DNA from 2 places in the Streptomyces sp. NPDC104581 genome. Region 2 is predicted to be linked to the other one. Evidence: predicted binding sites of a transcription regulator. Region 2 holds the regulator's gene; the other holds the start of a gene.

Region 1 (15,143 bases), on a different contig from region 2:
CGGTGTACGGCGAGCGGGAGGCGTCCCTCGCGAACATCGCGACCAGTTCGCCCTTGCCGGCCGAGACGAGGACCAGGTCGTAGGCGCGCGAGAAGTAGTCCAGATCGGACACGGCCGCGCCGTGGATGACGAGTTGGCCGCCGCGCTGGGCGAACGTCTCCATCCAGCCGGCCATCTTGACCCGCTGGTCGACGGACTGGGCGATCCCGTCCAGCATGCCCACCCAGTCGACCGGGCGGGAGGAATCGGGCCCGGCGACCGAGACGCCGAGTCCCTCGACCCGCGGGGCCTGGGACTCCCAGAAGCCGAGGTGGAGGTCGCGTTCGTGCTGGAGGGCGGTGTGGAACATGCACTGGGTCGACATGACACGGCCGCACCTGATCTCGTCCGCCGTGCGGTTGGACATCAGCGTGACCTCGTAGCCGTGCGACTGGAGTCCGAGGGCGAGCTGGAGGCCGGACTGACCGGCTCCGACGACGAGTATCTTCCGCATGGCGGGTTCTCCGTTTGTCCGCTTCCTGTTCCTGCTGGTCGGCGCTTTCCTGTTCCCGCCGGCCGGCGCTACCGCCGCCCGGTTATCCGTCCACCGCTCCCAGGGCGTGGCCCACCAGGGTCAGCAGCGATTCCACGACCGTGATCCTCTGACGCGCGTCCATGATCATCACGGGTATGCCCGCAGGTACGGACAGCGCCTCCCGCACGTCACCGGCCTCGAACGACTCCGTGCCCTCGAAGTGGTTGACCGCCACCACGTACGGCAGTCCGCGCTCCTCGACGTAGTCGAGCGCCGGGAAGCAGTCGGCGAGCCGGCGGGTGTCGGCCAGGACGACGGCGCCGATGGCGCCGCGCGCCACGTCGTCCCACATGAACCAGAAGCGCTGCTGACCCGGGGTGCCGAAGACGTACAGCACGAGGTCGTCGTCGAGCGTGAGGCGGCCGAAGTCCATCGCGACGGTCGTGGTGGTCTTCCCGGAGGCCGCCGCGAGATCGTCGGTGCCCTCACCGGCGCTGGTCATGACGGCCTCGGTACGCAGCGGCCTGACCTCGGAGACCGAGCCGATGAAGGTGGTCTTGCCGACACCGAAACCGCCCGCGACCACGATCTTGGTCGCTATGGGTGCTCTGGTGTGGTCCAACTGCCAGTCGCGCGGCGCTTCGTCCCGGGCGTCCCGCACGTCCGGGGTGTCAGAGACGGCGGAGTCCACCCAGCACCCTCTCCAGCAGCGCCCGGTCCGGGTGGTCGCTGCCGTGACCGGTCCCGTACACCCGGATCCGTCCCTGGTCGGCGAGATCGCTGAGCAGGACCCGGACGACTCCCAGCGGTATCTTGAGCAGCGCCGAGATCTCGGCGACCGTCCGCATCCGCCGGCACAGCTCGACGATGGCGCGCATCTCCGGCATGACGCGGGCGGCGGGCCCGCCGCCGTCCGTCAGCTCCTTGCGCTCCTCGGGGGCTTCGAGCGCGGCGACGAACGTCTCGACCAGCAGCACGTGCCCGAAGCGCGTCCTGCCGCCCGTCAGGGAGTACGGGCGGACGCGTGCGACGCGGCGGTCCGTGGCGCGCGACGGAAGCCGGCGGGCGCCCGGCCCGCGGGCGGGTCCGGACGGCGACGCCGGTCCGGGCACCGGCGCCGACACCGATGTCATTGGGCGCTCTCCATCGACTTGCGCAGCTCGCTGCGGAGTTCGGGGGTGAGCAGGTGTCCGGCGCGACCGACGAACATCGCCATGTGGTAGGCGACGGCGTGCATGTCGCAGTCCGGGCCGGCGTGCAGGCCGAGCAGCGAACCGTCGCTGATCGACATGACGAAGACGGTGCCCTCCGCCATGGCGACCATCGTGTGCTTGACGCCGCCGGTGCCCATCAGCTCGGCGGCGCCGAGGGTGAGGCTGCTGATGCCGGAGATGACGGTGGCGAGGTCGGCGCTGGAGCCGCGCGGGCTCTCGCTCCCGGCGGCGCCGTCCGCGTCGTCGTGCAGTGCGGGGTCCGAGGAGAGCAGCAGGAGTCCGTCGGACGACACGACGGCCACGGAGCGTGCTCCCCGTACCTCCCCGACGAGGTTCGTCAGCAGCCAGTGGAGATTACGGGCCTCGCTGCTCAGGTCGAATGTGCCGGTCGCCGTCAACTGCGTGCCTCCTCGACAGTTTCCCCCGTCTCATCCGGACGCGCGTCGGCCCCCTCCGCCGCCTCCGTCCGCCGCGGTACTGAACTGCTCTGCTTCTGCTGCACTTCGGTCTGCTCCAAGAGCTCGGCGTCGGCGTCGCGCCTGCCGGCCTTCGCTCCCCGGTGAAAGCCACCGAGCCTGCGGCGCAGCGCGTCCGCGTCGACGCTACCCGTCCGATCGGCCGCCGTGGAGGTGGACTTGGCGGGTTTAGGGGTGCGTCTGGGCAGTCCCTTGCCGGTGACGGCGGGCGGAACGGCGTCGGTGACCGGCTCGGTTGACGTCGCGGCGGGCGGCTGAGGCTCCTCGGTCGGGGCTGTCACATCCGTCCGATCCGCCTCCTGCGTCTCAGTGACTGAGACAGCCGGGGCGTCGGGCGCGTCGGTGGCCTCGTCGCCGACGCCGGGCGGGACGGCGTCCGTGACGGCGTCCGTGGGCTCGCCGGTGACGTCGTCCGCGGTGTCGCCCGCGGCGTCGGCGACCCGCTCGTGCGTGTCGGGGCCGATGGCGTACGGGTCGTCGGCGGCGGCCTCCTCGGGCGCCACCACCAGCGGGTCACGGTCCGGACGGCCGGACAGCACATTGGAGTTGGCCTCCGCCACCGAACCCGGCAGGGTCAGCACCGGCGCCGAGCCCGCCGGGGTCACCCGGTGCGGGCCCGCGATCGGCCGGGCCGTGGGCAGCAGGGCCTGCGGCAGTACGACGACCGCCGCGACCCCGCCCTGCTGGTGCTCGCGCAGCGTGATCTCCACGCCGTGACGCGTGGCGAGCAGCGCGGCGACGCGCAGACCGAGCCCGTCCCCCTCGCCGTCGGTGCCGCTCTGCTTCCCGGGCTCGGCCGTCCGCGGCTGCTTCGCCTTCCCCTTCGTCTTGGCCTTCGCCTTCGACGCCGGGCCCGGCCACTCGTGCCCGTCCGGATCGGCGAGCCGCTGGTTGAGTTCGGCGATCCGCTCCGCCGACATGCCGATGCCCCGGTCCTGCACGGAGAGCATCGCGTCACCGCTCTCCAGCAGCCAGCCCGAGAGCTCGACGCGGGAGTCGGGCGGCGAGAACGACGTGGCGTTCTCCAGGAGTTCGGCCACGAGATGGCTGATGTCGTCGGCGGCGAAGCCGGCCAGCTGGGCGTGCGGCGGCAGCGACTGGATGGTGACCCGCTCGTACTTGTCGATCTCGCTGACCGCCGCGCGCAGGACGTCGACGAGCGGCACGGGGCCCGGGTAGCTGCCGCCGTACTCGTGCCCGGCGAACATCAGCAGATTCTCGTTGTGCCGGCGCATGACCGTGGCCATGTGGTCGATCCGGAAGAGGACACCGAGCCGGTCCGGGTCCTGCTCGCGCTCCTCCAGGCTCTCGATGACGCCGAGTTGGCGCTCGACGAGACCGAGCGTGCGCAGCGAGAGATCGACGAACGTGTGGTGGACGGTGTTCCGCAGCCCTTCGAGCTGCGCGGTGATGTCGTCCGCCCGCTCCTGGAGTTCGGCGCGCTGGTCGGCCACGGCCTGCCGGGCGCCGATCAGTCCGGTGCGCTCGCTGTCGAGCTTCTCCGCGCGGGCCGACACGTCGAGGAACTTGGCGTGCAGGCTGTTGAGCGACCGTACGACCTGCGCGAACTCGTCGTCGCGGCCGGTGAAGCGGACCGGTTCCCCGGTCGCGGGCTCGGCGGCCAGCCGGGCCGCTCCGATACGGACGACGGCGAGCGGCCTGGTGAGCGTACGGGCGATGGCGGTGGAGACGCCGACGGAGACGATCAGCAGACCGCCGAGGAGCGCGATGCCGATCTCCAGGGAGGTGACACCGTCGTCGCGGAGCTGCTCCAGGCGCTTGAGCTGTGCGGAGCCGATACCCGACTCGACGCCGCGCATCTGCTCGATACGGCTGGACAGCGACGACTCGACCTTCTCCCGGTCGGCGTCGCGGTCGCTCTCGGACAGCTCGGGACTGTCGGTGAGGCGGGTCAGGTACTTCTCCGCCGCCGTCACCTCGGGTCCGGTGACGGTCGTGGCGAGGGAGTCACGCGCCCGGGTGCCCGCCGACTGGTCGAAGTCGGCGAGGGCGGCCAGTTCATGGACACGGGCCTGCTGGGCGGCGGCGCTGAGCTCGTCGCGCGTACGGTCGCTCTCGGCGGAGTCCCCGCCGTCGGCGGGCTGGACGGGAAGCCCGGTGACGGGGTCGATCTCGGGCGCCGAACCCTTCGGCGCCGGGACGGCGAGCGCGGCCAGCAGCAGGCCCCGGGTGGCCGACGCCTGCTCGACGGCGCGTCCGAGCGCGGCGGGGGCTCGGGTGCCGTCGGCGGCCTCGGGGGGCGTCTTCTCGGCGACCTCGTCGCTGAGGGCGTGCAGTTTGGCGATGACGTCCGTGTACGCCTGGTACGCCTCCAGGGCGCTGCCCTTGCCGGTGAGGGCGGTGCGGCGGACGGACGGGACGGTGGAGAGGTCCCTGCGCAGTCCGGGGGACGCGGACTCGTCGATCTCGTCGATCTGCCGGTCGACGCGGGTGGCCGGGTCGCCGCCGGGCCCGCCGCCGTCCACCGCGTCCTCGTCACCCTTGCCGCCCTTGTCGCCGGCGGCGTCCTGGCGGCCCCCGGCGATGTGCACGACGACCTGGTCGCGCTCGTCGGCGAGGGAGTGGGCGAGGACGGCCGTCTGCCGGTTCAGCTCGGCGAGGGTGACCAGACGCTGGGCGTCCGTCAGTTCGGCGGATGTGGCGAGGACGGCGGGCAGGCCCGCCGCCACGACGGTGACACCGACGACGGCGACCGCGGCGACGAGCCGGCTGCGTACCCGCACGGGGCGGCCGGCCGGAACCTCGGGTGCGTCGGCGGAGCCGGCCGTCACCGCCTTACGGGGCTCTGCCGGGCCCTGGGACCCGCCGCGCGTGCCGCCCTTGCCCCGAGGCCGCTTCTTCTGCACCGGTGCTCGCATTCTTGACTCGTCCGCCCATGAAGCAGAGGTGACGCCCGGTCACACCGGACACCCTCTGGACCCCTGGCACGGCTTCCGACCATTCCAGCGTTTCTCGGAGGGGCGCGTTTCGGCTGCTCCGCCACCTGAACGAGTGAACATCAAGGAGGAGTTGGCGAACAACTCGCGCGGGCGCGCGTCACGGTGCGCGCGATCGGGGCGGTTGGAAGTTACGCGTGAGCTTTGGCAAGATGCCCGGTCGCCCCGACGCGGATCTGATCATTCCGCTCGTGACGACGACCGCTCGGGCATCGCGCGGAAGGACGCCCCCGCGCACCGTACCCGGACGCGTCAGGTGCGGTGGCCGCCGCGTCCGCCAGGGGGCGCGGGGGCCCGCGTGGAGACGGCCGGGCAGCCGTGGAGACGGCCCGGGGGCGTCCGCCGGCGGCGGGCCACCCGTCCGGCAGACTGGGGGCCATGCGCATCGACATCGCCACCGCCCCCGGCAGCCATCCGCGCCCGAACGAGGACTGGACGGCCGTGGCCACGCCCTCGGCGGGCAGCGGCGGGACGCTGATCGCGCTGGACGGTGTGACGCCTCCGCCGGACGGCGACGGCTGTGTGCACGGCGTCCCGTGGTTCACCGCCCGGCTGGGCGGGGCGCTGACCGAACTGTCCGCCTCACGGCGGGAGATGTCCCTCGCCGGCGCCCTCGCCGAGGCGATCCGGCGTACGGCCGACGCCCACCGTGACACGTGTGACCTTTCTCACCCCCGCACACCCCAGGCAACCGTCGTGATGGTGCGCTGGGACGCCGACACGGTCGAGCACCTCGTCCTGTCGGACTCCACCCTCCTCCTGGAGTCGCCGGACGGTGAGGTGCGGGCCGTCGTGGACGACCGGCTGGACCGCGTCCCGCGCTCGGTCCGGCGGCAGGCCGCCGCGACGGACGCGCTGCGCAACGCGGAGGGCGGCTTCTTCACCGCGGCCGTCGACCCGGGCGTGGCGGCGAAGGCCGTGACGGGGCGGACACCGGCGGCACGGGTGCGTACGGCCGTCGCCCTCACCGACGGCGCCGCGCGCTGGGTCGAGGTGTTCCGGGAGGGCGACTGGGCGGACTGTCTGGCGCTCGTCAGGAAGAGCGGACCGCAGGAGCTGATCGACCGGGTACGGGCGGCGGAGTCGGCGGACCCGGACGGGGTGGCCTTCCGGCGGGGCAAGCCGTACGACGACGCGACGGTCGTGTACGTGGAGCCGTAGGGCGTGTCCGCGACGTGGCGCCGTCCACCCGCGGGGCGGAGTCCGGCAGGCCCGCCGTGTCCCCGCTCCTGATCCGTGGCGCCGCCCGCCGCGGGGCCGGGACCACGGCGGCCGGTGCGGTGCCCGGCGAGGCGGAGGACCGGCCTCGTACCGGGCGCGCCGGCCCGCTCCGACACCCGCAGGGGACACCTTCCATACCCCTCGGGGCTACGGAGGAGAGGCGCCGTGCGCGCCTCGCGGACCCGGCCCACGCCCCCCGGGGCCGGCTCAGCTCGCCGCGCGCGCGTTCAACTGGTGCAGCAGCCGTGCCAGTTCGGCGACCTCCGACCGGTCCCAGTCGGCGAGCTTGCGTACGTACCGCTCGCGCCGCGCGTCCCGCACCCGGCGGAAGCGCGCGACCCCTTCGCCGGTGAGCCGGACCAGCGAGGCACGCCCGTCGGCCGGATCGGGCTCGCGGGTGACCAGTCCGAGCCCCTCCAGCGCGTGCAGTTGACGGCTCATGGTCGCCTTGCCGACCCCGAAGTAGACGGCGAGATCGGTGGCCCGCTGATGGCCGGTCTCCTCCAGCCGTACGAGAAGTCCGTAGGCGGCCGGCTCCAGTTCGGGATGGACCTCGCGGGCCATCTCACCGGAATTGGCTCTGGCCCGCCGCAGAAAGACGGCCAACTCGCGCTCCAGTGCCAGGAATTCGTGGTCCACTCCGCCATTCCCGGCCGGTTCGGGTTCTTTCGCCGTACCGTCTCCGTGCACGTCCGCACCCACCACACCCATCGCGCGCTTTCCGCTCCTGAACTGTTCCGTCTCCGAGGCCCGTCGCCGCGGCCGCGTCATTATTTCGCAGGTTTTATCCCGGCGGCGCGGCCCGGGGCGCCCCGTCCGCGCACGGCAGGGCCCCCGGCACCGAGTGCCGGGGGCCCGTCGCCCGCGATCGTCCGGAGCGGGTCGCGCGTTACGCGGCGACCGGGACGTCCGTGTCCGCCGGCGCCGTCGCCGACGAGAGCGCGATCTCCAGGACCTGGCGTACGTCCGTCACCGGGTGGACCTCCAGCTTCTCCAGGATCTCGGCGGGGACGTCATCCAGGTCCGCCTCGTTCCGCTTCGGGATCACGACCGTCGTGATGCCCGCCCGGTGCGCGGCCAGCAGCTTCTGCTTCAGACCGCCGATGGGCAGCACCCGCCCGGTCAGCGAGACCTCACCGGTCATGGCGACATCCGTACGGGCCTGGCGTCCGCTCAGCAGCGAGGCGAGCGCCGTCGTCATCGTGATGCCCGCGCTCGGGCCGTCCTTGGGCACCGCGCCCGCCGGGAAGTGGATGTGCACGCCCCGGTCCTTCAGGTCGGCGACCGGCAGCTCCAGTTCCGCGCCGTGCGAGCGCAGGAAGGAGAGCGCGATCTGCGCCGACTCCTTCATGACGTCGCCGAGCTGTCCGGTCAGGGTCAGACCCGAACCGCCCGTCTCCGGGTCGGCCAGCGACGCCTCCACGTAGAGGACGTCCCCGCCGGCGCCGGTGACCGCGAGGCCCGTGGCCACACCCGGCACGGCGGTACGGCGCTCGGCCGGGTCCTGGGCGGACTCGGGCACATGGTGCGGCCGGCCGATCAGCCCGCGCAGATCGCCGTCTCCCACGGCGAACGGCAGTTCGCGCTCGCCCAGCTCGTGCTGCGCGGCGATCTTGCGGAGCAGTCTGGCGACGGAGCGTTCGAGGTTGCGCACGCCCGCCTCGCGGGTGTACTCGCCCGCCAGCTTGCGCAGGGCCCCGTCCTCCAGCGTCACCTCACCGGGCTCCAGACCGGCCCGCTCCAGCTGCCTCGGCAGCAGGTGGTCGCGGGCGATGACGACCTTCTCGTCCTCGGTGTAACCGTCGAGCCGCACCAGCTCCATCCGGTCGAGCAGTGCCTCGGGGATGGACTCCAGGACGTTGGCGGTGGCGAGGAAGACCACGTCGGAGAGGTCGAGCTCGACCTCCAGGTAGTGGTCACGGAAGGTGTGGTTCTGCGCCGGGTCGAGCACTTCGAGGAGGGCGGCGGCCGGGTCGCCCCGGTAGTCGGAGCCGACCTTGTCGATCTCGTCGAGCAGGACGACCGGGTTCATCGAACCGGCCTCCTTGACGGCCCGGACGATACGGCCGGGCAGCGCGCCCACGTAGGTGCGCCGGTGGCCCCGGATCTCCGCCTCGTCCCGGACACCGCCGAGCGCGACACGGACGAAGGAGCGGCCCATGGCGTGCGCGACGGACTCGCCGAGCGAGGTCTTGCCGACGCCGGGCGGGCCGACGAGGGCGAGGACGGCGCCGCCGCGGCGGCCTCCGACCACACCGAGCCCGCGGTCGTCACGGCGCTTGCGGACGGCCAGGTACTCCGTGATCCGTTCCTTCACGTCCTCCAGGCCCGCGTGTTCGGCGTCGAGGACACGCTGGGCGCCCCGGATGTCGTACGCGTCCTTCGACCGCTCGTTCCACGGCAGTTCGAGGACGGTGTCCAGCCAGGTGCGGATCCACGAGCCCTCCGGGCTCTGGTCGGACGACCGCTCCAGCTTGTCGACCTCCTTGAGCGCGGCCTCGCGGACGTGCTCGGGCAGCTCGGCGGCCTCCACACGGGCCCGGTAGTCGCCGGACTCGTCCTCCGGGTCGCCGTTGAGCTCGGCCAGCTCCCTGCGCACGGCGTCGAGCTGGCGCCGGAGCAGGAACTCGCGCTGCTGCTTGTCGACACCCTCCTGGACGTCCTTGGCGATGGACTCGGCGACATCCTGCTCGGCGAAGTGCTCACGGAGCTGGTCGGTCGCCGTCTTCAGCCGGGCGACCGGGTCGGCCGTCTCCAGCAGCTCGACCTTCTGGGCGGTGCTGAGGAACGGCGAGTATCCGGCGTTGTCGGCGAGCTGCGAGACGTCGTCGATCTGCTGGACCCGGTCCACGACCTGCCAGGCGCCGCGCTTCTTCAGCCAGTCGGTGGCGAGAGCCTTGTACTCCTTGATCAATTCGGTGACCGAACCGGGCAGCGGGTCGGGCACGGTCTCCTCGACACGCAGTCCCTCGACCCACAGGGCCCGGCCGGGCCCTGTCGTACCGGCGCCGATCCTGACGCGGCCCCTGCCGCGGATCAGGGCGCCGGGGTCGCCGTCGGAGAGCCTGCCGACCTGCTCGACGGTCCCGAGGACACCGGTCCCCGCGTAAGCCCCGTCGAGGCGCGGCACGAGCAGCACCTTCGGCTTTCCCCCCTCGGAGCCGTCGCCCGCCGCCGCCTGGGCGGCTTCCACGGCGGCACGTACCTCGGTGTCGGACAGGTCCAGCGGCACCACCATCCCCGGCAGCACGACCTCGTCGTCGAGCGGCAGCACGGGCAGGGTGAGCGGTGTGGACGTGGCAGCCATGGTCTCCCCTTCGGCAGTCAAAACTTGAGCTATGTGGGCTCAATGCTTGTGAGCCTGCCGTTGTTCCCCGGATACCCGGGGAGGGTGTTCGCTCTGAGCGATCGGGGCCGGACGGGCCGCGCGGGACGGGGCTCAGTGGCGGCGGACGTCGGCCGGGACGGGAGGGACGGTCCGGGGCCGTACGCCTCACCTGCGCCGTACGCGTGAGTGACGACTGACCGACCCCTCCCCGGGCAGACGGCCCGGGAACCGAATTGTCGTCGCCCCGCGCGCCCCGCCAGGATGACGGCGGACCCGGTTCAGCCGCAGATCTGAGGAGACACCCCCGTGCCCGACCCCACCCCCGGCGTTTCCGGCGCCCCGGAAGACCGCCCCGTGACCCTCGACCGGCGCGACGGACCGTACGGCGAGGTCGTCCTGCGCCGGCGGCCCGGCGGCCCGGACGACGAGGGTGACATCCACGAGATCGTCGTCAACGGCACGTTCCTCATGGACACCTCCGACGGGCGCTCCGAGCGGCTGCTGATCGACGCCGCGCAGGCCGCCCTCGCGCCCGACCGCCGTGACGGCCTGCCGTCCGTCCTGATCGGCGGGCTCGGTGTCGGTTTCTCCCTCGCGCACGCCGCCGCCGACGACCGCTGGGGCCGGATCGTGGTCGTCGAACGCGAGCAGGCCGTCATCGACTGGCACCACGGGGGCCCGCTCGCCCGGATCTCCGGCGCCGCGCTCGGCGACCCGCGCACTGTGATCCTCCGCACCGACCTCGTCGAGTACCTGCGTGAGGCGGCGGAGGTCACCGACGGGCCCACCGACCACTACGACGCCCTCTGCCTCGACATCGACAACGGACCCGGCTGGACCGTCACCGACGAGAACGCGAGCCTGTACACACCCGCCGGGCTGGCCGACTGCCTGGCGCGGCTCAACCCCGGCGGAGTCCTCGCCGTATGGTCCGCGCGGCCGTCCCCCGCCTTCGAGGAGGCGCTGCGGAATGCCGGTTTCACCGGGGTTAGGACCGAAGAGATCCCAGTTGCCCGGGGAGTGCCTGACGTGGTCCACCTCGCCGTTCGCCCTGCGTAGCCGGGAGCCCTCCGGTGCCTCTACGCTGCTCCCCACACACGGGATCGACATCCTCACGGGGTTGTGGATCGAGGAACACGGATCGCGGAACGTACCAGGGGCGGGGCGATGGAGCAGACACACACCAGCCAGAACGGGGTCGCGGCCACTCCCGGCGCGCAGCGCCGGGTGCTCGTGGTCGAGGACGACGCGACGATCGTCGACGCCATCGCGGCCCGGCTGCGCGCCGAGGGCTTCGTGGTCCAGACCGCGGTCGACGGTCCCGCGGCCGTGGACGCCGCCGAGGCGTGGCAGCCCGACCTGATGGTCCTCGACGTGATGCTGCCCGGCTTCGACGGTCTGGAGGTCTGCCGCCGTGTCCAGGCGCAGCGTCCGGTGCCCGTACTGATGCTGACGGCGCGCGACGACGAGACCGACATGCTCGTGGGGCTCGGCGTCGGCGCCGACGACTACATGACCAAGCCGTTCTCGATGCGGGAGCTGGCGGCGCGGGTGCATGTCCTGCTGCGCCGGGTGGAGCGCGCGGCGCTGGCCGCCGTGACGCCGCGCAGCGGCATCCTGCGCCTCGGTGAGCTGGAGATCGACCACGCGCAGCGCAGGGTGCGGGTGCGGGCGGAGGACGTGCATCTGACGCCCACCGAGTTCGACCTGCTGGTCTGTCTGGCGAACACACCGCGCGCGGTGCTCTCGCGTGAGCAGCTGCTGGCCGAGGTGTGGGACTGGGCGGACGCCTCCGGCACCCGTACGGTCGACAGCCACATCAAGGCGCTGCGCCGGAAGATCGGCGCCGAGCGCATCCGGACGGTGCACGGCGTGGGGTACGCCCTGGAGACACCGGCACCATGAGCCGGGCGCCGGGCGGCGGGGGCGAGCAGGGCGAGGGCCCCGGACGTACGGGGCGCGCGGGCCACGGCGGCCCGGCGCGCAAGGGCCCGGCCAGGATCAGGGCCGGGCACGGGTCCCTCGGCGGGGCGGACGCCGGCGGTCTGCGGCCGTTCTCCATCAAGACCAAGCTCGGCATGCTCGTGGTGGTCTCCGTGCTGATCACCACGGGGCTGCTGATGGTGGCGCTGCGCACCGAGACCGAGCTGCGCTTCATCACGGTCTTCTCCATGATCGCGACGCTGTTGATCACACAGTTCGTGGCGCACGGTCTGACCGCCCCGCTGGACGAGATGAACACGGTCGCGAAGGGCATCTCGCACGGTGACTTCACGCGGCGCGTCAGCGGCGCCGACCGCCGTGACGAGCTGGGCGACCTGGCGTCCACCATCAACCGGATGGCGGACGACCTGGAGGCGGTGGACCGGCACCGCAAGGAGCTGGTCGCCAATGTCTCGCACGAGCTGCGCACACCGATCGCCGCGCTGCGCGCCGTGCTGGAGAACGTGGTGGACGGGGTGTCCGCCGCCGATCCGGAGACGATGCGCACGGCGCTGAAGCAGACGGAGCGGCTGGGCAGGCTGGTGGAGACGCTGCTGGACCTGTCCCGGCTCGACAACGGCGTGCTGCCGCTGAAGGCGCGGCGCTTCGAGGTGTGGCCGTATCTGTCGGGGGTGCTGAAGGAGGCCAATCTCGCGGCCTCGCAGCGCGGTCTCAGCTCGGGCTCCGGCAACCACACCCGTACGGACGTGCATCTGCACCTGGATGTGTCGCCGCCGGAGCTGACGGCGCACGCGGACGCGGAGCGGCTGCACCAGGTGGTGGCGAATCTCATCGACAACGCGGTCAAACACAGTCCGCCGCACGGCCGGGTGACGGTGCGGGCGCGGCGGGGGCACGGTCCGGAGTCGCTGGATCTGGAGATCCAGGACGAGGGGCCGGGTATTCCGGAACCGGAGCGGCACCGGGTGTTCGAGCGTTTCAACCGCGGCAGCGCCCCGTCGCCGCACGGTCCGGGCAGTGACGGCGGTACGGGGCTGGGGCTGGCGATCGCGAGCTGGGCGGTGGATCTGCACGGCGGACGTATCGGGGTGGCCGAATCCGTACGTGGCTGCCTCATCCAGGTGACACTTCCGGGAATCCCTCGGGCGCGAGGTTGACGTAGGGTTCGAAGCGGAGGCACCGAACGAGCGTGTTCTGACGGAAATTCGGTCGGGTGCCGCCGGTCCGGACTCCGTTCAGGCGGTGAAAAGGCCGTGTCGGCGCCGAGGTGCGTCCGCAGCTCCGAGGACAGCTCTCGGGAAACCTGGCTCGATTCCCGCCAATTCCTACGCCGAAACCCGCCTTCCGGTGTGACTTGCATGACGTTGCCCCCGCCCGGTCTGCTCCTCTCGGTCCGGTAGGCGTAGCCTTGATTCCCGCTGTCCATCACCTTGTGAAGCGGAAGAGGGCGGTTGCCGCCGTGTCGTCTCAGTCCCCCAGTAACTCAAGCGTCTCGACCGACCAAGCGGGTCAGGACAAGAATCCTGCCGCCGCCTTCGGGCCCAATGAATGGCTCGTCGACGAGATCTACCAGCAGTACCTCCAGGACCCGAATTCGGTCGACCGCGCCTGGTGGGACTTCTTCGCCGACTACAAGCCGGGCACGACCGGTACGGCGGACAAGAGCCAGGAGTCCGCGACGGCGTCCACCGCAGCCGCGGGGGCTGCGGCGGGTGCCGCGCCCGCCGCACCCGTGACACCGAAGGCGACGACCACCGCGACCGCTCCCGCCGCCCCGGCGAAGCCCGTGGCGGCGGCTCCCGCGCAGGCTCAGGCCCCCAGGGCCGAGTCGGGGGCCCCCGCCGCCGCGCCGGCCGCTCCGGCGAAGCCCGCCGCCGCGGCTCCCGCGCCGCCCCAGGCCGCGCCGCCCGCCGCGAAGCCGGCGGCAGCCAAGGCGGCGCCGAAGAAGGACGAGCCGTCCGGCGAGGAGCCAGCCGGCCCCGAGTACGTGACGCTGCGCGGCCCCTCCGCGGCCGTCGCGAAGAACATGAGCCTGTCGCTGGAGCTGCCGACGGCCACGTCCGTGCGCGCCGTCCCGGTGAAGCTGCTCTTCGACAACCGCATCGTCATCAACAACCACCTGAAGCGGGCGCGCGGCGGCAAGATCTCCTTCACGCACCTCATCGGGTACGCGATGGTGCAGGCCATCAAGGCCATGCCGTCGATGAATTACTCCTTCGCGCAGAAGGACGGCAAGCCCACCCTGGTCAAGCCGGAGCACATCAACTTCGGTCTGGCCATCGACCTGGTGAAGCCGAACGGCGACCGCCAGCTCGTCGTCGCCGGCATCAAGAAGGCCGAGACGCTCAACTTCTTCGAGTTCTGGCAGGCGTACGAGGACATCGTCCGGCGCGCCCGCGGCAACAAGCTCACGATGGACGACTTCAGCGGCGTCACCGTCTCGCTGACCAACCCGGGCGGCCTCGGCACGGTGCACTCCGTGCCGCGTCTGATGCCGGGTCAGTCGGTCATCATGGGCGTCGGTTCGATGGACTACCCGGCGGAGTTCCAGGGCACGTCGCAGGACACCCTGAACAAGCTGGGCATCTCCAAGGTCATGACGCTGACCTCCACGTACGACCACCGGGTCATCCAGGGCGCCGCCTCCGGCGAGTTCCTGCGGATCGTCAGCCAGCTGCTGCTCGGCGAGAACGAGTTCTACGACGAGATCTTCCAGGCGCTGCGGATCCCGTACGAGCCGGTGCGCTGGCTCAAGGACATCGACGCCTCGCACGACGAGGACGTCACGAAGCCCGCGCGGGTCTTCGAGCTGATCCACTCCTACCGGGTGCGCGGTCATGTCATGGCCGACACCGACCCGTTGGAGTACCGCCAGCGCAAGCACCCCGACCTGGACATCACCGAGCACGGCCTCACCCTGTGGGACCTGGAGCGGGAGTTCGCGGTCGGCGGCTTCGCCGGCCAGTCGATGATGAAGCTGCGCGACATCCTGGGCGTGCTGCGCAACTCGTACTGCCGCACCACCGGTGTCGAGTTCATGCACATCCAGGACCCGAAGCAGCGCAAGTGGCTCCAGGACCGCATCGAGCGCTCCAACACCAAGCCGGAGCGCGAGGAGCAGCTGCGGATCCTGCGCAGGCTGAACGCGGCCGAGGCGTTCGAGACGTTCCTCCAGACCAAGTACGTCGGCCAGAAGCGGTTCTCGCTGGAGGGCGGCGAGTCCGTCATCCCGCTGCTCGACGCGGTCATCGACTCGGCCGCCGAGTCGCGGCTCGACGAGGTCGTCATCGGCATGGCCCACCGCGGCCGGCTCAACGTGCTGGCGAACATCGTCGGCAAGTCCTACGCGCAGATCTTCCGCGAGTTCGAGGGCAACCTCGACCCGAAGTCGATGCACGGCTCCGGCGACGTGAAGTACCACCTGGGCGCCGAGGGCACCTTCACCGGGCTCGACGGCGAGCAGATCAAGGTCTCGCTGGCCGCGAACCC
Region 2 (15,143 bases):
GCCGTGTCCTCCCCCCTGACCGCCGTGTCCACCCGGTCCGGGGTAGCCGTAACCGCCCTGCGGGGGGCCGTGATGTCCGGCGCCCGCCTGGGGCCACTGCTGCTGCGGAGGGTGCTGCTGTCTGCCGTACGGGGGTGCCGGCTGTCCGCCTCCGTACTGAGGAGGGGGCGCCGCCTGCCGTCCGTACGGCTGCTGCTGCGGTTGTTGTTGGCGTGTGCGGTTGTCCCGGCCGCGTCCGATCCTGAATCCAGCCACGTCACCGAACGTACCCGCTTCGCACGGGCGCCGGGCCGGAGCGGCCGGAACCGGCGGGCCTTTGCGGCCGAGCTGTGACATCCCCTAAGGGAACCCCGGGGGGCTCGCCGTACCTGCGAAGGGGGGCCCGGTCGACCCTACTTGAGGAAGATCGACGTGCTGAAACTGATCGCCGGGTGCCGGCCGGCCTCCCCGCCCTTCCCGCCCTTCCCGGCGGGGTACAGCGCGATCAGGTCCTTCTCCTCGCCCTGGTGCGTGCGGGTCACCAGGTCGGTGCGTTTGTCACCGGTGAAGTCCCCGGAGTCCAGGAGGTCGGTGGTGGGCTCGCCCTCCGCGCCCGGCAGTCTGGGTGCGGGCGGGAGCTCGACGGCCTCGAAGGTGTACGTGCCGCCCGCCTCACCGGGGCCCTGCGGTCCGCCGAGCAGCAGCTTGCCCTTCCCGGCCCTGCCGGGCTCGTGGGTGCGGGTGGCGTGGACGAGGTCGTCGTAGCCGTCCCCGTCGGTGTCCGCCCTGCCCGTGGGGGCGTAGAGGACCGGGCCGCCGCCGGGGACGGGGGCCGTCGCCGCCTCGGGAGCGCCCGCGCGGCTGAACGGGCCCCGCAGATAGCTGACCTGCCCCGCGCTCGCGGAGACGGCGAGGTCCGGCTCGCCGTCGCCGTCGAAGTCGCCGCACACCGGGTGGTCGGGCCAGTCGTCGCCGTAGCGCGCCTTGGCGGGGATCTTGAGTACGACCGCCTTGCCGATGATGCCTTCCGGGCCGCCGAAGAGGAGCTGGAGCGGGACGGGCGGGCGGCCGAGGCCGTCGTACGGGGGGTCGGTGCTCACGACCAGGTCGGCGTAGCCGTCGCTGTCCAGGTCGCAGGTGGCCGCGGCGTCGAAGGCGGCCGGCAGGACGCCGTCGGTGGGGGCGCCGTTGGCGGTGGGGCTCAGTGTCTGGCGTACGGCGGGGTCGAGACCGCGCGGTGAGTCGGTGCCGTACACGATGCCGATGCCGGCGTCGTCACCCTGGATCGCGTCGGGCGCTCTGACCAGGTCGTTCAGTACGAGGTCGCGGAGGCCGTCGCCGTTGAAGTCGGCGGGGACGTCGCTGCCGTCGCCGCGCGGGACGGGGCGCTTCGGTACGGAGGCGCCGCCGGCGAGGGGCGTGGTGTCGCCGTTCTTGGACCTGGAGCCGTTCCCCGGGCCGCCGTCGCCGTCACTGTCGGCGGAGCCTCCGCAACCGGTCAGCAGCAGGGCCAGCGCCGTACAGACGCCGGCGCCGGTCAGCACCGCTCTCGTGGCGCCGGTGCGTATGCGCACGACCCCACCCCCCATCCGTCTCGCCGCAGGACGTTCGCTGCCACATGATGCTCCAGTTCGCGCGTCGCGGTAGGGAAACGGACCAGTCGCGATCGCAGACCGATCGCGAACACGCGGGGGGGAGCGCGTGAGGAGGTCGCCCGGGGGGATCGCGCGGACGACGGCCTCCTACGGAAGGGACGTCCGCCCACAGAAGAGGCCGGACCCGCCCCCGAGGCAGGTCCGGCCGCGCTCCTCCTGAAGAGGGCGTTACGTCGCGGGCTCCGGCTCCGGTTCCTCCGCGGGCTCCGGAGTGTCCTCCGGGCCCGACGGCGCCCGTACGGAGTCCAGCAGCAGCTGCGCCACGTCCACGACCTGGAGCGACTCCTTCGCCTTGCCGTCGTTCTTCTTGCCGTTGACCGAGTCGGTCAGCATCACGAGGCAGAACGGGCACGCCGTCGACACGATGTCCGGATTCAGCGAGAGCGCCTCGTCCACACGCTCGTCGTTGATGCGCTTGCCGATCCGCTCCTCCATCCACATCCGCGCGCCGCCCGCGCCGCAGCAGAAGCCGCGCTCCTTGTGGCGGTGCATCTCCTCGTTACGGAGGCCGGGCACCTTCGCGATGATCTCGCGCGGCGGTGTGTAGACCTTGTTGTGCCGGCCCAGGTAGCAGGGGTCGTGGTAGGTGATGAGGCCCTCGACGGGGGTCACCGGGATCAGCTTCTCCTCGTCCACGAGGTGCTGGAGGAGCTGGGTGTGGTGGATGACCTCGTACTCGCCGCCGAGCTGCGGGTACTCGTTCGCGAGGGTGTTGAAGCAGTGCGGACAGGTCGCGACGATCCTCTTGGCCGACTTCGGCTTGCGCGTCGACTCGTCGACCCCGCCGTCCTCGTCGAGGGACTCGCCGTACGCCATGTTCAGCATCGCCACGTTCTCCTGGCCGAGCTGCTGGAACAGCGGCTCGTTGCCCAGGCGGCGGGCCGAGTCGCCCGTGCACTTCTCGTCGCCGCCCATGATCGCGAACTTCACGCCGGCGATGTGGAGCAGTTCGGCGAAGGCCTTGGTGGTCTTCTTGGCGCGGTCCTCCAGGGCGCCCGCGCAGCCCACCCAGTACAGGTAGTCGACCTCCGAGAGGTCCTCGACGTCCCGGCCGACGACCGGCACCTCGAAGTCGACCTCCTTGGTCCACTCCAGACGCTGCTTCTTCTGGAGGCCCCAGGGGTTGCCCTTCTTCTCCAGGTTCTTGAGCATCGTCCCGGCCTCGGAGGGGAACGAGCTCTCGATCATCACCTGGTAGCGGCGCATGTCGACGATGTGGTCGATGTGCTCGATGTCGACCGGGCACTGTTCGACGCAGGCGCCGCACGTGGTACAGGACCACAGGACGTCCGGGTCGATGACGCCGCCCGCGGCGAAGCCGCCGTCGAGCGTCCCGATCAGCGGGCGCTCGGCCTCCGCGAGGGCGGCGGCGGGCACGTCCTTCAGCGCCTCCGCCGTGGCCTTCTCCTCGCCCTCCATGGTCTTGCCGCCGCCGGCGAGCAGATACGGCGCCTTGGCGTGCGCGTGGTCGCGCAGGGACATGATCAGGAGCTTCGGCGACAGCGGCTTGCCGGTGTTCCAGGCGGGGCACTGCGACTGGCAGCGACCACACTCGGTGCAGGTGGAGAAGTCGAGGATGCCCTTCCAGGAGAACTGCTCGACCTGCGAGACACCGAAGACGTCGTCGTCGCCCGGGTCCTCGAAGTCGATCTCCTTGCCGTTCGACACCATCGGCCGCAGCGCCCCGAGCGCCGTACCGCCGTCGGCCTCGCGCTTGAACCAGATGTTCGGGAAGGCCAGGAAGCGGTGCCAGGCGACGCCCATCGTGGTGTTGAGGCCGAGGGTGATGGCCCAGATCATCGTCACGCCGAGCTTGATCATGGCGGTCAGGTAGACCAGGTTCTGGAGCGTGCCGAGGCTGAGCCCGTCGAACGCCATGACCAGGGGGTACGAGACCCAGTACGCCGGTTCGTAGCCGTCGACGTGGTGCAGGGCGCCTTCGAGACCGCGCAGGATCAGGATCGCGGCGCCGATGGTGAGGATCACGTACTCGACGAAGTACGCCTGCCAGGCGGTGGAGCCGGCGAAGCGCGACTTGCGGCCGGCCCGTGAGGGCAGGTTGAGCAGCCGGATCGCCATCAGTACGAGGATGCCGAGGGTGGTCGCGAGGGCGATGAACTCGACGTAGATCTCGTACGGCAGGAAGGTGCCGATGTACGGGATGATCCAGTCGGCCTGGAACAGCTGGCCGTAGGCGTTGACGATCGTCAGCCCGAGCGTCAGGAAGCCGATCGCGACGAACCAGTGCGCGAAGCCCACGACGCCCCAGCGGTTCATCCGCGTGTGGCCGATGAACTCCTTGGCCAGGGTGACGGTGCGCGCTCTGGGATCGTCGGTGCGGCTGCCGGCCGGTACGGGCGAACCGAGCTTCACGAACCGGTAGATCTCGGCGACGGCTCGGGAGATGAGCGCGACGCCGACCACGGTCAGCACCAGCGACACGATGATCGCGGCGAGTTGCATTGGGGGCTCCTCGGGCCTGCGAGGGTGGGGGCGAGCGGCACCACGTCGGGGGTGCCGCCGAGCGGTCCTGCTCAGCGCTTCTACTAAGCGGTAACTTAATCGGTTCGTGCTGAGGGTACCCAGTTATCCCGCCGCACTGTAGCCGCGCGGGCGGTGATCTGTGTCGCTGAGGTGACCCTGGGCGGGGATGCGCGGTACGGCGGCGTCCCCGCCGTGCCCGGTGAGTGCCGCGGCCGGCGTCCTGAGGAGGATCAGCAGGTCGAGTCCGATCCAGTGCTGTTCCACGTAGTGCTGGTCGAGCAGCGCGGGTTCGTCCCACGGCATGGGGGAGCGGCGGCGCACCTGTGCCAGGCCGGTGAGACCCGGCCGTACGAGGCGTCGCCAGGGCGCCGCGGCCCTGGGGTCGCCGGGCGGGAGCGGCGCGGGGCCGACGAGGGACATGTCGCCGCTCACGACATGGGGCAGGCGCGACAGCAGGTCCAGCCGGTGCCGGCGGGTGGCGAGGGAGCGGGCGGTGAAGACGCGCCCCTCCAGGCCGACGAGGCGCTCGTGGGTGAAGGCGGCGCCGGGGTGCCGTGCGGAGAACGTGAGGGTGAGGGCGGCGGCGGCCAGCAGGGGCGCGGTCAGCACGAGCAGGAGTGAGCCGAGCGTCAGGTCCAGCAGGCGTTTGGGGTCCAGATCCAGGTCCGGAACCATGGGGCCTCCCTGACCGTTGTATGCGACATCGCGCCTTTTGCGGTCGCTTGGCGACCGATCGTGCCGCAGTGCGGGAGGGAAGTTCCGAAGGCGCGCGGACCTGCGGGAACCGCGCGGTCGCGGGAGGGCTCCCGGAAATCGGGCCGCACGATAGTTGAGTCGGGTCGACTCAGCTCTGTTGACGGCCGGGGATCGGTCGTGCATCCTTGAGCCTGTTCCACTCAAGTCAGCTGGAGGAATCGAAATGGCACGTGCGGTCGGCATCGACCTGGGCACGACTAACTCCGTCGTCAGCGTTCTCGAAGGCGGCGAGCCCACCGTCATCACCAACGCCGAAGGCGCCAGGACCACGCCGTCCGTCGTCGCCTTCGCCAAGAACGGCGAGGTGCTCGTCGGAGAGGTCGCCAAGCGCCAGGCAGTCACGAACGTCGACAGGACCATCCGGTCGGTCAAGCGCCACATGGGCACCGACTGGAAGATCAACCTCGACGGCAAGGACTTCAACCCGCAGCAGATGTCCGCGTTCGTCCTTCAGAAGCTGAAGCGCGACGCGGAGTCCTACCTCGGTGAGAAGGTCGTGGACGCGGTCATCACCGTCCCGGCGTACTTCAACGACTCCGAGCGCCAGGCCACGAAGGAGGCCGGCGAGATCGCGGGCCTCAACGTCCTGCGCATCGTCAACGAGCCGACGGCCGCCGCGCTGGCGTACGGGCTCGACAAGGACGACCAGACGATCCTCGTCTTCGACCTCGGCGGCGGCACCTTCGACGTGTCGCTCCTGGAGATCGGTGACGGCGTCGTCGAGGTGAAGGCCACCAACGGTGACAACCACCTCGGTGGTGACGACTGGGACCAGCGTGTCGTCGACTACCTGGTGAAGCAGTTCGCCAACGGTCACGGCGTGGACCTGGCCAAGGACAAGATGGCTCTCCAGCGTCTCCGCGAGGCCGCGGAGAAGGCGAAGATCGAGCTGTCGTCGTCCACCGAGACCACGATCAACCTGCCGTACATCACGGCCTCCGCCGAGGGCCCGCTGCACCTGGACGAGAAGCTCACGCGCTCTCAGTTCCAGCAGCTGACGGCCGATCTGCTGGAGCGCTGCAAGACCCCGTTCCACAACGTGATCAAGGACGCCGGCATCGCGCTGTCCGAGATCGACCACGTGGTCCTGGTCGGTGGCTCCACGCGTATGCCCGCCGTCGCCGAGATCGTCAAGGAGCTCACCGGCGGCCGTGACGCCAACAAGGGCGTCAACCCGGACGAGGTCGTGGCCATCGGTGCCGCGCTCCAGGCCGGTGTCCTCAAGGGCGAGGTCAAGGACGTCCTGCTGCTCGACGTCACCCCGCTGTCTCTTGGCATCGAGACCAAGGGCGGCATCATGACCAAGCTCATCGAGCGCAACACCACGATCCCGACGAAGCGCTCCGAGATCTTCACCACGGCCGAGGACAACCAGCCGTCGGTGCAGATCCAGGTCTACCAGGGCGAGCGCGAGATCGCGGCCTACAACAAGAAGCTCGGCATGTTCGAGCTGACCGGACTGCCGCCCGCCCCGCGCGGTGTGCCGCAGATCGAGGTCGCCTTCGACATCGACGCCAACGGCATCATGCACGTGGCCGCGAAGGACCTCGGCACCGGCAAGGAGCAGAAGATGACCGTCACCGGTGGCTCCTCGCTGCCGAAGGACGAGGTCAACCGGATGCGTGAAGAGGCCGAGCAGTACGCGGACGAGGACCACCGCCGCCGCGAGGCCGCCGAGACCCGCAACCAGGCCGAACAGCTCGTCTACCAGACCGAGAAGTTCCTCAAGGACAACGAGGACAAGGTCCCCGGTGACGTGAAGGAAGAGGTCGAGACCTCCATCGGTGAGCTGAAGGAGAAGCTCAAGGGTGAGGACACGGCCGAGATCCGTACGGCCACGGAGAAGGTCGCCGCCGTCTCGCAGAAGCTCGGCCAGGCCATGTACGCCAACGCCCAGGCCGAAGGCGCCACCGACGCCCCGGGCGCGGAGCAGGCCGGTCCCGCCGGTGGCAACAGCGCCGCGGACGACGTCGTGGACGCCGAGATCGTCGACGACGAGAAGCCCAAGAAGGACGGTGCCGCGTGACGGAGGAGACTCCGGGCTTCGAAGAGGAGCCCGACGTCCCTTCAGGCGCCACCCCCGAAGACGCCGCGCCGAAGGCCGCCGAGCCGGACTCCGCCAAGGAGTCCGGCCCGGCGGGCCCTCCGGCAGGGGACGTAAAGCAGGACGCAACGCAGGCGGCGCTGATCGCTCAGCTGGACCAGGTCCGTACGGCGCTCGGTGAGCGCACGGCAGACCTCCAGCGGCTCCAGGCCGAGTACCAGAACTACCGCCGCCGGGTCGAGCGTGACCGGGTCACGGTCAAGGAGATCGCTGTCGCGAGCCTTCTCACCGAGCTGCTGCCCGTGCTCGACGACATCGGGCGCGCGCGGGAGCACGAGGAGCTGGTGGGCGGGTTCAAGTCGGTGGCGGAATCGCTGGAGACGGTGGCCGCGAAGATGGGCCTCCAGCAGTTCGGCAAGGAGGGCGAGCCCTTCGACCCGACGATCCACGAGGCCCTCATGCACAGCTACGCGCCGGATGTCACCGAGGACACGTGCGTCGCGATCCTCCAGCCTGGGTACCGGTTCGGCGAGCGGACCATCAGGCCCGCGCGCGTCGCCGTGGCGGAGCCCCAGCCGGGGGTCCAGCCCGGGGAGAAGGCGTCGAACGCCGACGAGCCGGACACGGACGAGGAGAGCGGTGGCCCGGACGAGGGCTGACGCACGGCCCGGCGGTACGGGACGTGCGCACGGCGGTACGGATGGGCAGTACGCATGACGGGCAGTGAGGAGGGACGTCGGGAATGAGTACCAAGGACTTCGTGGAGAAGGACTACTACAAGGTTCTCGGCGTCCCCAAGGACGCCACCGAGGCCGAGATCAAGAAGGCGTACCGGAAGCTCGCCCGCGAGTTCCACCCGGACGCCAACAAGGGTGACGCCAAAGCGGAGGAGCGCTTCAAGCAGATCTCCGAGGCCAACGACGTGCTCGGCGACCCCAAGCGGCGCAAGGAGTACGACGAGGCGCGCTCGCTCTTCGGCAACGGTGGCGGCTTCCGGGCCGGCCCCGGAGCCGGTGGCGGCGGCGGGTCCTTCAACTTCGACCTGGGCGACCTCTTCGGAGGCGGCCCCCAGGGCGGGCAGGGACCCCAGGGCCAGGGCGGCGCCGGCGGCTTCGGCGGCGGGCTCGGGGACGTGTTCGGCGGCCTCTTCAACCGGGGCGGTGCCGGTACGGGCACGCGTACGCAGCCGCGCCGCGGCCAGGACATCGAGTCCGAGGTGACGCTCAGCTTCACCGAGGCGGTCGACGGGGCCACGGTCCCGCTGCGGATGTCCAGCCAGGCGCCCTGCAAGGCGTGTTCGGGCACCGGTGACAAGAACGGCTCGCCGCGGGTCTGCCCGACCTGCGTCGGCACCGGACAGGTGTCGCGCGGCACGGGCGGCGGCTTCTCGCTGACCGACCCGTGCGTGGACTGCAAGGGCCGTGGGCTGATCGCCCAGGACCCGTGCGACGTCTGCAAGGGCAGTGGCCGCGCCAAGTCCTCGCGGACCATGCAGGTCCGGATCCCGGCGGGCGTCAGCGACGGCCAGCGGATCCGGCTGCGCGGCAAGGGCGCTCCCGGCGAGCGCGGCGGTCCGGCGGGCGACCTGTACGTGGTCGTCCATGTCGGCTCGCACCCGGTCTTCGGCCGTAAGGACGACAACCTCACCGTCACCGTGCCCGTCACCTTCGTGGAGGCGGCGCTCGGCGGCGAGGTCAGGGTCCCGACGCTGGGCGGTCCCGCGGTCACCCTGAAACTCCCCGCGGGCACGCCCAACGGCCGTACGATGCGCGCCCGGGGGAAGGGTGCCGTACGCAAGGACGGCAGCCGTGGCGACCTCCTGGTCACGGTCGAGGTGGTCGTCCCCAAGGATCTCGGCGCCGAGGCCCGTGACGCGCTGGAGACCTACCGGAAGGCGACCGCGGGGGAGAACCCGCGGGACGAGCTGTTCCAGGCAGCGAAGGGAGCGTGACTCCAATGGACGGGGTCGGGCGGCGTCGACCGCACTCATCGTTCAACCGAGCCTACGAACTGACCGAAGAATCGCCCGTCTACGTCATCTCGGTGGCGGCCCAGCTCTCCGGGCTGCACCCGCAGACACTGCGCCAGTACGACCGGCTGGGCCTGGTCTCACCGGACCGTACGGCGGGCCGCGGCCGGCGCTACTCGGCGCGGGACATCGAACTGCTCCGGCAGGTCCAGCAGTTGTCGCAGGACGAGGGCATCAACCTGGCCGGCATCAAGCGGATCATCGAGCTGGAGAACCAGGTCGCGGCGCTCCAGGCGCGCGTGGCGGAACTCGGCGCGGCGGTGGACGGCGCGGCGGCGGCGATGCGCCAGCGCGAGGCCCAGGTGCACGCGTCGTACCGCCGGGACCTGGTGCCGTACCAGGACGTGCAGCAGACGAGCGCGCTGGTGGTGTGGCGGCCCAAGCCGAAGCTGTCGTCGGACTAGGACGCGGTGCCCCGGGCGGCTCACGGCGCTGCCTTCACAGCACGCCCCGGCCGGGACGCGAGCCCGCGAGTCCCGTCGCCCCCTGGAGAGATCCGGGGGGCGTCCGGCTTCCCGCCAGGCCCGACTGGACCAGCAGGGCGCCGAGATGGGTGCGGCTCGAGGCGCCGAGGGCCTGCATGAGCTTGGCGATGTGGGAGCGGCAGGTGCGGACGCTGATGCCCATCTTGCGCGCGACCATCTCGTCGCTGGTGCCTTCGGCGAGGAGACGGGCGATGCTGCTCTGCACGGACGTCACCGGCACGTCGGGGGAGACGGTGGGGGGCCGTTCGGTCATCGGCGTGGCGTGCGCCCACAGGACCTCGTAGACCTGGACGAGATAGGTGATCAGGGCCGGGTGCCGGATCTCCAGGGCCGTGTGGCGGTTGGCGCTGGCGGGGATGAAGGCCACCGCGCGGTCGACGATGATCAGCCGTTCGACGGTCTGCTCGACCGTGCGCACCTCCAGCCGGTCGGCCGGCACCTGCCCCAGGTACTCCTTGATGTGCGGGCTGTAGCGCGCCGGGTGCTGGTACAGGTGTCTTAACCGGGCGCCCCGTTCGATGGCGGCGAGGGAGCGGGCGAGCCCCGCCCTCATGAGGTCGCGCTCCCGGCTGAAGCCCGGCTGGACCGTGAGGATCTCCACCGTCGCCGCGCGGGCGGCCTCGCCGACCTTCGCGTCGATCAGCTCGTGCCCGTCGAGCACGGTGATGGAGAGGCCCGGGTCCTCGGCGACGACGGCGCTCAGCGGCGCGAGCGAGTCGACCAGGGACGCGGTGAGCCGTACGCGCTCGTCGATCTCCCGCGTGATGGGCCGGAGGAGGTGCGCCAGGGCCGCTGTGGGCAGCACGGGGCACATCCAGGCGTCGTCCTGGGGATCGGGGTACAGCAGGGCCATGTCGGTGAGACAGGGCGCCGGTGTGAGCGCGGTGCGCTCGATCCGTCCTTGGCGCAGGGCCTCGGTGTAGAGGCGGAGCGCCGGCTCGCACAGCTCACGGTCACCGTGTGGATGCGTCTGCTTGTCTACGGTTCCGCCCATTTGGGCACCCCCCGTTCTGTGCAATGCAGCAAGATGAGGTGGTCAAATCCTAGTCGGGGGTGGAGTGTTGCCTCAGGTCGGGAGTGGCCGACTCCCCCGGTCGATCCCGGCCGTGGCCGCGTCGCACCCGGGCGCGGTCACGGTCTCCGTCCCCCTCTTCCAAGCGGTTCGCGCGAGGCGTGGCGTCTTCGGAAGGATCAGTGATCATGGTCCAGAATGCCCGACTGCGCGATGAGATAACCGAGTTGGGCCCGGCTGCCGCTGCCGAGGGTGCCGCTCAGCTTGGCGATGTGCGCCCGGCAGGTGCGGACGTTCATGCCCAGGCGGCGCGCGATCGCCTCGTCCACGTGGCCGTCGATGAGGAGCTTCGCGATGGAGCGCTGCGTGCTGGTGATGCCGTCGATCTCCGGCGCGTAAGACAACTGCTCGTCCCAGGGCGTGCCGTGGAGCCAGAACTGCTCGAAGACGCCGACGAGGTACTGGACGAGCCCTTCGTGGCGCAGCTCCAGGGCGATCCGCCGATCGCTGCGGGCGGGTACGAAGGCCACTTTGCGGTCGACGATGATGAGGCGCTCGATGATCTCTTCGAGCGTCCGCACCTCCACTCCGTCCGGGGCGACCAGTTCCACGTAGGCCAGCGTCGCGGGATGGTGCCGGGCCGTGTGCTGGTACAGGGTCCGCATCTTCACGCCGTTGTCGAGCAGCGGGCGGACCCGGCGCAGCGCCTCCTCCTGGGAGCCCGGCTTCCGTCCGCTGCCGGGCTGGACCGTGAGCAGTTCCTCGGTGCACTCCGCGGTGACGCGGTCCAGGGTGGAGTTGATGAGGCTCAGCCCTTCGAGCACGGTGATGGCGTGCGTGGCCGAGGGGTCCATGGCGGTGAGCGTCATGAACGGTTCGAAGGTCTCCGCCAGCGACATGGCGAGCTGCCGCCGCTCCTGGATCTCCCGTTCCAGGGGATGCGTGAGCTGATTGAGCGCGATCGACGGGGACACCGGCCTGAGCCACTGGGGATCGTCCGGGTCCGGGCGCAGTAGCGCGAGGGCGAGCAGGCAGGGCGCGCTCTCCGCCTCCTCCCGGGCCAGCCGGCCGGAGCGCAGAGCCGCCGCGTAGAGATTTTTGCCGGCTTCGCATAGTTCGCCAGGCCCATGCCTATGTCCGTCAATTCCCTGACTTGACTGCATTTGACACCCCCTCAGGGTCCTGAATTACAGGAACATGATGCCTGCGCTCGCTGGTGGAAGCGTTCTGCGTGGGCCATCGTCTTAGTCGCGGGGGGAGGATAGTGATCAGAATGGGGTGGAGATCGTCCATGAAGAGGATGGCTCGCGCGTTTTGCGTACTTGCTTTTGCGGTGGCCGTGACGGGCTCGCTCGTCGCGGGTGGCACCCCCTCGGCGGACAGTGTGTCTGTGTCCGCCGTCCAGGCCCTGCCGAGTGATCCCTCCTGGGACAGCGCACCGGCGGACTTGGGCGCATGACTGTCCCGCCGGACGACAGGGTCTTTCGGCGAGAGATGGCCTCGGCCTACCGGTCCGGATGGCACTTCATCGATCTCGTCACGGCGATCCCACACCGTGGTGACTCGCTGATGGTCACCCTGTTCGGAGAGCCCGTGGTCGTCGTCCGCGAGGAGGACGAGGACGTCCGTGCCTACCGGTGTCTGAGGAAGCCCCGGGGGGCGCCGCAGCCCGTCCGCTGCGCGATTCGGTACGACATGATTTTCGTCAATCTTGACCAGCGTGACCACCAGCTGGTCGAACCACAGACCATTTCCGCCACCCCCCGCAGTGCCTGAGCGATTCCCCCGTCGTAGTAGATCGCTCGGGCGCTTCCCCCACACAGCGGCGCCATCGTGGACCTGAAACGCGATGGCGCCGCTGTGCTGTCCGCGTGCGGGGCCGGTGCGCCGCGTGCCGCGTGGTGGCGGCCTCCGCGGGGCGCGCGTCATCCTCTGCCCAGTGCGCGGTCGACGGCGATCTCGATGACGACGCGGTCCGGGTTGGGCGCCGGCGTGCGTTCGTAGCGGGCCGCGTAACGGCCTACGGCGTCCGCGACCCGATCGACCTCCACGCGCACCGTCGCGAGGCCCTCAAGCGTCGCCCAGCGCCTTCCCTGGACCTGGCAGACCGCGACCCGCCCCCCGTCGGGGCCCGCCGCCAGGACGTTGGTCACCTTGGCCGAGTTCTTGTTGGTGATGACACGTGCCAGCGCGGCCTCCGGTTCGTACGTCACCCCCACCGGCACCACATGCGGTGTGCCGTCGGGCCGGAGTGTGGTGAGGGTGCACAGATGGCGCTCTTCCCAGAAGGCGAGATATCCGGGGTCGGGAGCACGTACGTCTTGGGCCATGCCGGAAGAATAGGCGCGTAACGGCCTCGGGGACGCGGGTCGGCGGGAGTTGGGCCGGGGCGGCGATCCGCCGCCGGGCGTTCCGTGCGCGCCTTGAGTGGAATAGACTCAACTTTGCGTACGTTGGGTGGGTCAGGTCCCAGGGGTTGCGGGACGGCCCGAGTCGAGGAGGAGAGACCGCACGTGGACGCCGAGCTGACGAACAAGAGCAAGGACGCGTTCAACGCCGCCACCGAGCGCGCGGTGTCGGCCGGCCATGCCGATCTGACCCCCGCGCACCTGCTGCTCGCGCTGCTGGCCGGCGAGGACAACGAGAACGTCACCGATCTGCTGGTCGCCGTCGACGCCGACCAGGCGGAGGTACGGTCCGGGGCGGACCGGCTGCTGGCCGAGCTGCCCAGCGTGCGGGGCTCCACGGTCGCGCCGCCGCAGCCCGACCGCAGGCTGCTCGCGGTCGTCGGCGACGCCGGCAAGCGGGCGGGGAAGCTGGGCGACGACTACGTCTCGACCGAGCACCTGCTGATCGCGATCGCGGCGGAGGGCGGCAAGGCCGGGGACGTACTGGACCGGCAGGGGGCCGGTGCGAAGAAGCTGCTGGAAGCGTTCGAGAAGGCAAGGGGAGGACGCCGGGTGACCACACCCGACCCGGAGGGCCAGTACAAGGCCCTGGAGAAGTTCGGCACCGATTTCACGGCCGCGGCGCGGCTCGGCAGGCTCGACCCGGTCATCGGCCGGGACCAGGAGATCCGCCGCGTGGTGCAGGTGCTGTCGCGCCGTACGAAGAACAACCCCGTACTGATCGGTGAGCCCGGCGTCGGCAAGACGGCCGTGGTGGAAGGGCTCGCGCAGCGCATCGTCAAGGGTGACGTGCCGGAGTCCCTGAAGGACAAGAAGGTCGTCTCCCTCGACCTCGGCGCGATGGTCGCGGGCGCCAAGTACCGCGGTGAGTTCGAGGAGCGGCTGAAGACCGTCCTGTCCGAGATCAAGGAGAGCGACGGGCAGATCATCACGTTCATCGACGAGCTGCACACCGTCGTGGGCGCGGGCGCCGGCGGCGACTCCGCCATGGACGCGGGCAACATGCTCAAGCCGATGCTGGCCCGCGGCGAGCTGCGCATGGTCGGCGCGACGACCCTGGACGAGTACCGGGAGCGCATCGAGAAGGACGCGGCGCTGGAGCGGCGCTTCCAGCAGGTGCTGATCGCCGAGCCGAACGTCGAGGACACCATCGCCATCCTGCGCGGACTCAAGGGCCGCTACGAGGCGCACCACAAGGTGCGGATCGCGGACGCCGCGCTGGTGGCCGCCGCCGCGCTCTCCGACCGCTACATCACGTCGCGTTTCCTGCCGGACAAGGCCATCGACCTCGTCGACGAGGCCGCGTCCCGCCTCCGTATGGAGATCGACTCCTCGCCCGTCGAGATCGACGAACTCCAGCGGTCGGTCGACCGTCTCCGTATGGAGGAGCTGGCCCTCAAGAACGAGTCGGACCCCGCGTCCAAGCAGCGTCTGGAGAAGCTGCGCCGTGACCTCGCCGACCGCGAGGAGGAGCTGCGCGGGCTCGACGCGCGCTGGCAGAAGGAGCGGCAGGGCCTGAACCGGGTCGGTGAGCTGAAGGAGAAGCTGGACGAGCTGCGGGGCCAGGCCGAGCGCGCGGAGCTCGACAACGACCTCGGCACCGCGTCCAAGCTGCTGCACGGCGAGATCCCGGCCGTGGAGCGGGAGCTGGAGGCCGCGGCCGAGGCGGAGCAGGAGGCCGCCACGGACACCATGGTCAAGGAGGAGGTCGGCCCGGACGACATCGCGGACGTCGTCGGCTCGTGGACCGGCATCCCGGCCGGGCGGCTGCTGGAGGGTGAGACGCGCAAGCTCCTCCGTATGGAGGCCGGGCTGGGGAACCGGCTGATCGGCCAGACTGAGGCGGTCCAGGCGGTGTCGGACGCCGTACGGCGCACCCGCGCGGGCATCGCGGACCCGGACAGGCCCACCGGCTCGTTCCTCTTCCTGGGACCGACCGGCGTCGGCAAGACCGAACTCGCCAAGGCGCTGGCCGACTTCCTCTTCGACGACGAGCGGGCCATGGTCCGCATCGACATGAGCGAGTACGGCGAGAAGCACTCCGTCGCCCGGCTCGTCGGCGCGCCGCCCGGTTACGTCGGCTACGAGGAGGGCGGCCAGCTCACCGAGGCCGTCCGCCGCAGGCCGTACAGCGTGGTGCTGCTGGACGAGGTCGAGAAGGCGCACCCGGAGGTCTTCGACGTCCTGCTCCAGGTCCTCGACGACGGCCGGCTCACCGACGGCCAGGGCCGGACCGTGGACTTCCGCAACACCATCCTGATCCTCACGTCGAACCTCGGCAGTCAGTACCT

Evidence for each region. The regulator HspR, encoded in region 2, represses chaperone genes until heat shock. The targets are predictions, from matches to a motif close to TTGAGNNNNNNNNNCTCAA.
Region 1: lon (endopeptidase La) is a predicted target of HspR. The motif match lies at 9,714-9,732, and genes of this name have one in related genera.

Annotation. Positions count from the first base shown of each region.
Region 1 covers NZ_JBVJNN010000041.1:16,080-31,222, reverse strand. Annotated here, with positions in the region: gene ACZ61E_RS26630 (styrene monooxygenase/indole monooxygenase family protein) at 1-493, opposite strand, end outside; gene ACZ61E_RS26625 (GTP-binding protein) at 576-1,205, opposite strand; gene ACZ61E_RS26620 (DUF742 domain-containing protein) at 1,186-1,647, opposite strand; gene ACZ61E_RS26615 (roadblock/LC7 domain-containing protein) at 1,644-2,126, opposite strand; gene ACZ61E_RS26610 (sensor histidine kinase) at 2,123-5,083, opposite strand; gene ACZ61E_RS26605 (hypothetical protein) at 5,540-6,322, shown strand; gene ACZ61E_RS26600 (MarR family winged helix-turn-helix transcriptional regulator) at 6,590-7,093, opposite strand; gene lon (endopeptidase La) at 7,272-9,689, opposite strand; gene ACZ61E_RS26590 (spermidine synthase family protein) at 10,017-10,769, shown strand; gene ACZ61E_RS26585 (response regulator transcription factor) at 10,878-11,615, shown strand; gene ACZ61E_RS26580 (HAMP domain-containing sensor histidine kinase) at 11,789-12,811, shown strand; gene ACZ61E_RS26575 (multifunctional oxoglutarate decarboxylase/oxoglutarate dehydrogenase thiamine pyrophosphate-binding subunit/dihydrolipoyllysine-residue succinyltransferase subunit) at 13,114-15,143, shown strand, end outside.
Region 2 covers NZ_JBVJNN010000005.1:145,023-160,165, forward strand. Annotated here, with positions in the region: gene ACZ61E_RS06770 (Yip1 family protein) at 1-255, opposite strand, end outside; gene ACZ61E_RS06775 (FG-GAP repeat domain-containing protein) at 393-1,568, opposite strand; gene ACZ61E_RS06780 (heterodisulfide reductase-related iron-sulfur binding cluster) at 1,803-4,097, opposite strand; gene ACZ61E_RS06785 (sugar transferase) at 4,221-4,793, opposite strand; gene dnaK (molecular chaperone DnaK) at 5,038-6,900, shown strand; gene grpE (nucleotide exchange factor GrpE) at 6,897-7,577, shown strand; gene dnaJ (molecular chaperone DnaJ) at 7,661-8,869, shown strand; gene ACZ61E_RS06805 (heat shock protein transcriptional repressor HspR) at 8,875-9,351, shown strand; gene ACZ61E_RS06810 (helix-turn-helix transcriptional regulator) at 9,386-10,426, opposite strand; gene ACZ61E_RS06815 (helix-turn-helix transcriptional regulator) at 10,624-11,607, opposite strand; gene ACZ61E_RS06820 (Rieske (2Fe-2S) protein) at 11,900-12,220, shown strand; gene ACZ61E_RS06825 (pyridoxamine 5'-phosphate oxidase family protein) at 12,370-12,774, opposite strand; gene clpB (ATP-dependent chaperone ClpB) at 12,958-15,143, shown strand, end outside.